One region of the Kribbella sp. NPDC056861 genome, then DNA from elsewhere that is predicted to be linked to it. Evidence: riboswitches for the same ligand, from Rfam matches in the RefSeq annotation. Region 1 holds a riboswitch; the other holds the start of a gene.
What was found. A riboswitch is a leader RNA that binds a small molecule or an ion and turns the genes downstream of it on or off. The one in region 1 is predicted to bind S-adenosylmethionine.
Positions count from the first base shown of each region.

Region 2: linked by a shared signal. The riboswitch ahead of thrC (threonine synthase) and the one ahead of AB0P21_RS04955 (aminotransferase class V-fold PLP-dependent enzyme) in region 1 are both predicted to bind S-adenosylmethionine.

Region 1 is NZ_JBFBNQ010000001.1:1,091,020-1,094,572, reverse strand. It holds gene AB0P21_RS04960 (prolyl oligopeptidase family serine peptidase) at 1-110, shown strand, start outside; gene AB0P21_RS04955 (aminotransferase class V-fold PLP-dependent enzyme) at 155-1,519, opposite strand; SAM riboswitch class IV at 1,538-1,652, opposite strand; gene AB0P21_RS04950 (DinB family protein) at 1,815-2,333, shown strand; gene AB0P21_RS04945 (DNA translocase FtsK 4TM domain-containing protein) at 2,443-3,553, shown strand, end outside.
Region 2 is NZ_JBFBNQ010000003.1:1,113,716-1,117,268, forward strand. It holds gene AB0P21_RS19180 (cation:proton antiporter) at 1-1,092, shown strand, start outside; SAM riboswitch class I at 1,157-1,298, shown strand; gene thrC (threonine synthase) at 1,313-2,581, shown strand; gene AB0P21_RS19190 (MoaD/ThiS family protein) at 2,578-2,853, shown strand; gene argG (argininosuccinate synthase) at 3,058-3,553, opposite strand, start outside.

The DNA.
Region 1 (3,553 bases):
AGGTCAACACCGGCCACGGTTTCGGGAAGCCCGCGGCCATGGTTGCGTCGGAGTGGGCGGACCTGCTGGCGTTTGCTGCTCACCACACAGGTCTGGAGCCGGGTATCTAGGTTGTTGATCGGTGGTCTGACCGAGCAGTGGTCAGGCCACCGGTTCACCAGATTCTGGGGGCTACGAGGTCGCGCGGGTCGCCGATCGGCTGACAGCCGTGACCCGACTCCTCGTACTCCGCGGCGAGGCCGTTGACGGCCAGGCTGCGGACCGCGTTGACGAGACGGTCGACGTGCTCGCGCGTCGTACCGAGACCGAGGCTCGCGCGGACGGCGGTGGCTTCCGGGGAGTCGGCCAGCAGGTGGCCGACCAGCGGGTGCGCGCAGAACTTGCCGTCCCGGACACCGATCCCGTACTCCGCCGAGAGCGCAGCGGAGACCAGGGTCGAGCTGACGCCGTCGATGGTGAAGCAGACCGTGCCCACGCGATCCGCGTCGGCGCCGAAGATGTCGTAGGTGTTGACGCCGGCGATCTGCGCCAGACCGGTGCGAAGCCGGGCGAGCAGGCTGCGCTCGTGCTGCTCGATGGCCTCACGGTGCTCGGTGATCGCGGCGCAGGCGGCGGCCAACGCGATCGCGCCGATCACGTTGGGGGAGCCGCCTTCGTGCCGGGCCGGACCTTGGTTCCAGACCGTGGTGTCGCTGGTGACCGAGGCGGTTGCGCCGCCGCCGAGCAGATACGGGTCGGCCGCGTTGAGCCAGTCGGCGCGGCCGATCAGCGCGCCGGCGCCGTACGGGGCGTAGAGCTTGTGGCCGGACAGGGCGACCCAGTCGACGTCGAGCTGCTGGATGTCGACCTCGCGGTGCGGGGCGAGCTGCGCGGCGTCCAGGCAGATCCGGGCGCCGTGCGCCTTGGCCACGGCAGCGATCTCGGCGATCGGGAAGATCTCGCCGGTGACGTTCGACGCGCCGGTGAGGACGACCAGGCGCGGGCCCTCGGGAGCGGTGCGCAGTGCGTCGGCGACCGCGGTGACGGCAGCGGTGTGGCTGGTCGGCGCGGCGAGCCGGATGGTCCGATCGGTCGGCCAGGGGAGGAGAGCGGCGTGGTGCTCGGACTCGAACACGATCACGGTCGCGTCGGCCGGGAGTGCACGGGCCAGCAGGTTGAGGGCGTCGGTCGTCTGGCGGGTGAAGATCACCTGGTCGTCCTCGCGGGCGCCGACGAAGCCGTGCACCTCGGCGCGGGCCCGCTCGTACCACTGGGTGGTGATGCGGGATGCGTACCCGTTGCCGCGGTGCACCGACGCGTACGACGGGAGCGCGGCCTCGACCGCTGCTCGCACCGACTCCAGACACGGCGAGCTCGCACCGTGGTCGAAGTTCGCGTAGTCGGTGACGCGGCCGTCGGCCAGCGGGACCAGCAGGTCGCTCGCGACGGTGGCGGGGATGCTGCCGGTGGTGAGTCTGGCGACAGCCGGCCGGGTGGTCACGGCGGTGTTGGCAGTCTCGAGGATGGAGAGAATCGACATGGTTCTGGCTCCCAGGGGGGTCCGCACTTGCCGAAACGGGGTATCCGAACGGCCGGGTCCTCACCCAGGGCACCCCACCGCGGAGGAGGGTTGCCGGCCAGCGAGCTGGGGCTTGGCGCTGGCACTCATGACCTGCCAACGAAGGTAGCCAACGAAGTGCTGGGTGCGCCAGCAGCTATCTCATGGATTGGGATACTCGCACGTATCGTGAGACGCCAGGCGTGACGGGATCGCTGATTTCTGGTTCGAAGTAAAGCGATGGCTCGTGCGGGCAGTGCCGGGGGAGGATGCGCGGATGACTTGGACCGCACCCGAGGTCGATCGGCCCGAGGGCTCGCTGATCGCTCCCGAGCCGGAACTGCTCGCCGGATATCTGAACTTCTACCGGGCCACGTTGCTGCACAAGTGCGCCGGCCTGACCGCCGAGCAGCTCGCCGCACAGCCGTCGCCGCCGTCGAATCTGACGCTGCTCGGACTGCTCCGGCATCTGACCAAGGTGGAGCGGATCTGGTTTCGCATCTACTTCGCCGCGAGCGACCCGGCCGAGCCTGTTTTCGACCCGGCGCTCGGCAAGGACGCCGACTTCGAGCTGATCGACGCGAGCCGTGCTCAGGCGGAGTACGAGGGTCTGATCGCCGAGTGGGCGCTCTCCGATCAGGCCGCTGAGGGGCACTCGCTTGACGAGCAGTTCACCTTCCGGGACGAGGTCTCGTCGCTGCGGATGATCTACATCCACCTGATCGGTGAATATGCCCGGCACTGCGGTCATGCCGACCTGCTGCGGGAGCAACTCGACGGCACCACCGGCGCGTAGTACGGGGTTGGATGGGGGTTGCCGTCGGTGTCGTGACGCTACGGATGGGGCGGTGTGATCGGCGTGTGACACGTGTGACTCGAGTGGTAGTCGGGGTAGCCTGCTAGACATGGCGACCCGCACGTCTTCCACGGCGCGGGCGCGGAAGTCGGCAGCCAGCGGCCCAGCTAAGGGTGGCGCGGCAGCTGGTAGCCGCTCCCGTCCATCAGCCGCGCAGAAGCGTGGGCAGAGCACGAAGCGCAGTGGCACCACCGCTGCGCGGACAGCCACACCCAAACCCAGCAGTGCAGGTCCGTTCGCGTCCGCGATGCTGGCCATCGCCCGCGGCCTGGTCAAGCTCTGGATCGGGTTCGCTCACCTGCTCGGCGGCATGGTCCGTGGGATCGGGCACGGCGCTCGTGACCTCGACCCGGCCCACCGTCGCGACGGGGCAGGCCTCACGCTGATCGGTCTGGCGCTCGTAGTGGCCGCCGCGATCTGGTGGAACCTCCCTGGCGCAGTCGGCAACGGCGTTCGCACAGTGGTCGGCGGCAGCGTCGGCATGCTGGGCTGGGCCGTACCGCTACTGCTCCTCTTCGTCGCCGTGCGCACGATGCGCGACCCCGAGCGCAATGGCCCGGCCGGTCGCCAGGTGATCGGCTGGACGACTTTCTCGCTCGGTGTGCTCGGTCTGGTGCACATCGCCAACGGACTGCCGCGGCCCAGCAACCCGGCCGACGGCAGGCTGCAGGACGCCGGGGGAGCGATCGGCTACTTCGTCTCCTCGCTGCTGTCCGACCTGCTCACGCAGTACGTCGCGGCGCCGCTGCTGGTGCTGCTGGCGATCTTCGGCGCGCTGGTTGTCACGGGAACCCCGATCTACGCCATCCCGCTGCGGGTGCGCGCTGCGTTCGACGTACTGCTCGGACGCACCGAGATCCCGGGTGACGCTCCGTCCGTCGCCGCGCAGGCTGACGACACCGTCCGGCTCACCCGGAAGGAGCGGCGTGCCAAGGCCGCTCTGGACGACGACGGCGAGCCGACGATCAAGCCGTACGACTCGCCCGTGCTCGAGGGACGCGAGATCTCCAAGCGAGGTCGCAAGAAGGCCCCGATCGAGACCGACGACGACCCGTACGACGTCGACGCGGATGCCGCCGCGGCAGCCACCGCCGGCGCCCCGCCGATCTACGGAGCCGTCGCCGGCGCGATGAAGGGCGGCGCCTCGAAGAAGGCGCTCG
Region 2 (3,553 bases), on a different contig from region 1:
AGCCCGATCGCGGAGCCGAAGCTGACCGAGCATCTGGCCGAGCTGACGATCCTGATCGCGCTGATGGGCGTGGGGTTGGCGATCGATCGGCCGATCGGGTGGAAGCGATGGATGGTCACCTGGCGACTGCTGCTGGTGGCCATGCCGGCGTGTATCGCGGCCGTCGCCGGGGTGGGGTGGCTGGTCGGGTTGGCGCCGGCGACCGCGCTGCTGTTGGCCGCAGTACTGGCTCCTACTGATCCGGTGCTGGCGTCCGACGTGCAGGTGCAGGGGCCGACGACGGGTGAGGGCGCTGAGCCCGAAGAGGACGACGAGGTGCGGTTCGCGCTCACCTCGGAGGCGGGGCTGAACGACGGGCTGGCCTTTCCCTTCATCTATGCGGCCGTTTTCGCTGCCACCAAAGGCGCGGTGGGCAACTGGGCGCTGGAGTGGTTCGCCTGGGACCTGATCGGCAAGACCGTGATCGGGGTCGCGATCGGGGTCGGCGCCGGCTGGTTGCTCGGCAAGATGGCTTTCGCGGCGCCGTCGCGGACCTTCCGGCTGGCTGACTCGCGCGAGCCGGTACTGGCGTTGGCGATGACGCTCGGCGTTTACGGGCTCACCGAAGTGCTGCACGGGTATGGGTTCGTCGCCGTGTTCGTGGGTGCGTTGACGTTGCGGGCTTCAGAGCGCAGTCATGACTTCCATGAGGATCTGCACGGCTTCATCGAGCAGCTCGAGCACATCCTCACCTGGGGGATCCTGCTGCTGCTCGGCGTCGCGATCACCGGCGGGCTGCTCAAGCCGCTGACCTGGTCCGGCGCCGCGATCGGGCTACTCCTGGTCCTCGTACTCCGCCCGCTGACCGCCTGGCTCTCGCTGACCGGTACGCCGATGCGCCGGTCCGAGCGTTGGGTGACAGCCGCGTTCGGCGTACGGGGTGTGGGGTCGGTGTTCTACCTCGCGTACGCCGGCGCCGACTTCTCCACCGACCTGCCGTGGTTGTGGGCGACCGTCGGTTTCACCGTCGTGCTGAGTGTGCTGGTGCACGGCGTCGCGGCGACTCCGTTGATGCGGATGCTCGACCACAGGCGTGACAAAGCAGCGAAGTGAGATTGCCGTCTTGCATGGTGGGATCGAAAGACACGATCCGGACCCGATTGGGTAACCTCGGCAGTGCTCATCCAGAGGGACTGAGGGAAACGGCCCGTTGATGTCCCGGCAACCCTCCCCGTACGGCGTTCTCGATCCGAGGCGTCCGGCGGCGGAACGGTGCCAAATCCGTCCTGTGCCGAGATCCGGTACGGGGAAGATGAGGAGGGAAAACTCCGTCATGAGCCTGAGCACCGCAGCCGCCACCCACACCATCCGTGAAGGTGCCTTCGGCAACGGAACCCACCTGAGCTGTCGCGCCTGTGGCGCGAAATCCGAGCTGGGTCCGTTCTATGCCTGTATGGAGTGCTTCGGTCCGCTGGAGGTCGGGTACGAGTTCCCGACCATCACGCGTGAGCAGATCGAAGCCGGACCCAAGAACATCTGGCGGTACCAGCCGCTGCTGCCGGTCCCGGTCGACGTGGCGAGCTTCCCGAACATGGAGCCCGGCTACACCCGGTTGATCGACGCCGGCAACCTGGCCCGCGAGCTGGGCCTGCGCAAGCTGTGGGTGAAGGACGACTCGGGCAACCCCACCCACTCCTTCAAGGACCGGGTGGTCGCGTCCGCCCTGAGCGCCACCCGCGAGCTCGGCATGCGGGTCTTCGCCTGCCCCTCCACCGGCAACCTGGCCAACGCGGTCGCCGCGGCCGCCGCCCGGGCCGGCATCCGCTCGGTCGTGTTCGTGCCGCAGGACCTGGAGCGGCCCAAGATCATCACCACCGCCGTGTACGGCGGGACGCTGGTGGCCGTCGAGGGCAACTACGACGACGTGAACAAGCTCGCCTCCGAGATCGCCGGTGAGGAGGACGGCTGGGCGTTCGTGAACGTCAACGTCCGGCCGTACTACTCCGAGGGCTCCAAGACGCTGGCCTTCGAGATCGCCGAGCAGCTCGGCTGGCGGATCCCGCAGCAGGTGGTGATCCCGGTCGCGTCCGGCTCGCAGCTGACCAAGATCGACAAGGGCTTCACCGAGCTCGGCAAGCTGGGGCTGGTCGACGCGACCGACTACAAGATCTACGGCGCCCAGGCGACCGGCTGCTCGCCGGTGGCGCAGGCGTTCCGCGACGGGTACGACGTGGTGAAGCCGGTCAAGCCGGACACCATCGCGAAGTCGCTGGCGATCGGCAACCCGGCGGACGGGCCGTACGTGCTCGACGTGGCCCGGCGGACCGGTGGGGTGATCGAGGACGTCAGCGACGAAGAGGTGATCGAGGGCATCCAGTTGCTCGCCCGGACCGAGGGCATCTTCACCGAGACCGCGGGCGGGGTGACCGTCGCGACGCTGAAGAAGCTGATCGAGACCGGCCAGCTCGACCCGGAGGCCGAGACGGTGATCATCAACTCCGGCGACGGGCTGAAGACGCTCGACGCCGTGGCCGACCGGGTCGGCCCGAAGGTCACCATCCCCGCGTCGTACGACGCCTTCGTGAAGGCTGGTCTGCAGTGAGTGTGAGCGTCCGTGTCCCGACCATTCTGCGCCCGTACACCCAGGGCGTCTCCGAGGTCTCCGTCGAGGGTGGCACGCTGAGCGAGGTGCTGGAGTCGCTCGATGCGTCGTACCCGGGGATCAAGAGCCGGGTGCTGGACGAGTCGGGTGAGCTGCGGCGGTTCGTGAACATTTATGTGGACAACGACGATGTGCGGTTCTCTGAGGGGCTGCAGACGCCGATCAAGGACGGCGGCCAGGTCTCCATCATCCCCGCTGTCGCCGGCGGCTGATTTTCTTCTTTGTTTTATTGGCGTTTGGGGTCCCCGCCGTGGTGATGAGGCGGGGATCCGCCGTTGTGGCTGAGGTCGGCGTCCGCCTGAAGTACTAGAAGCAGTTGGCTCAGTTGCCTTAGGTGGCACCGAACGCAGAAAGGCAGTGGGCCTCAGCCCACTGCCTTCTGCTTTTCTACTTTCTTCTGTTCTTGTTGCTGTTGGTCAGTCGGTGCCGAACTCCATGGCTGCGTTGTCGAGCAGCTCGTCGTCGGGGTTGATCTGGCCGCGGGAGGCGATCGCGTCGGCGCCGCCTGAGGTCATCTCGCCGATCAGGGTGGTGTCGGCGCCGAGCAGTTCGGCGTGGGCGGAGCCGATCAGGCCCATGCCGGCGTACTGCTCCAGCTTGGCGCGGGAGTCGGCGATGTCCAGGTTCCGCATGGTGAGCTGGCCGATCCGGTCGACCGGGCCGAAGGCGGAGTCCTCGGTGCGCTCCATCGACAGCTTGTCGGGGTGGTAGCTGAAGGCCGGGCCGGTGGTGTTGATGATCGAGTAGTCGTCGCCGCGCCGCAGCCGCAGGGTGACCTCGCCGGTGATCGCCGAGCCGACCCAGCGCTGCAGCGACTCGCGGACCATCAGCGCCTGCGGGTCCAGCCAGCGGCCCTCGTACATCAGCCGGCCGAGCTTGCGGCCCTCGGTGTGGTACGCCGCGATGGTGTCC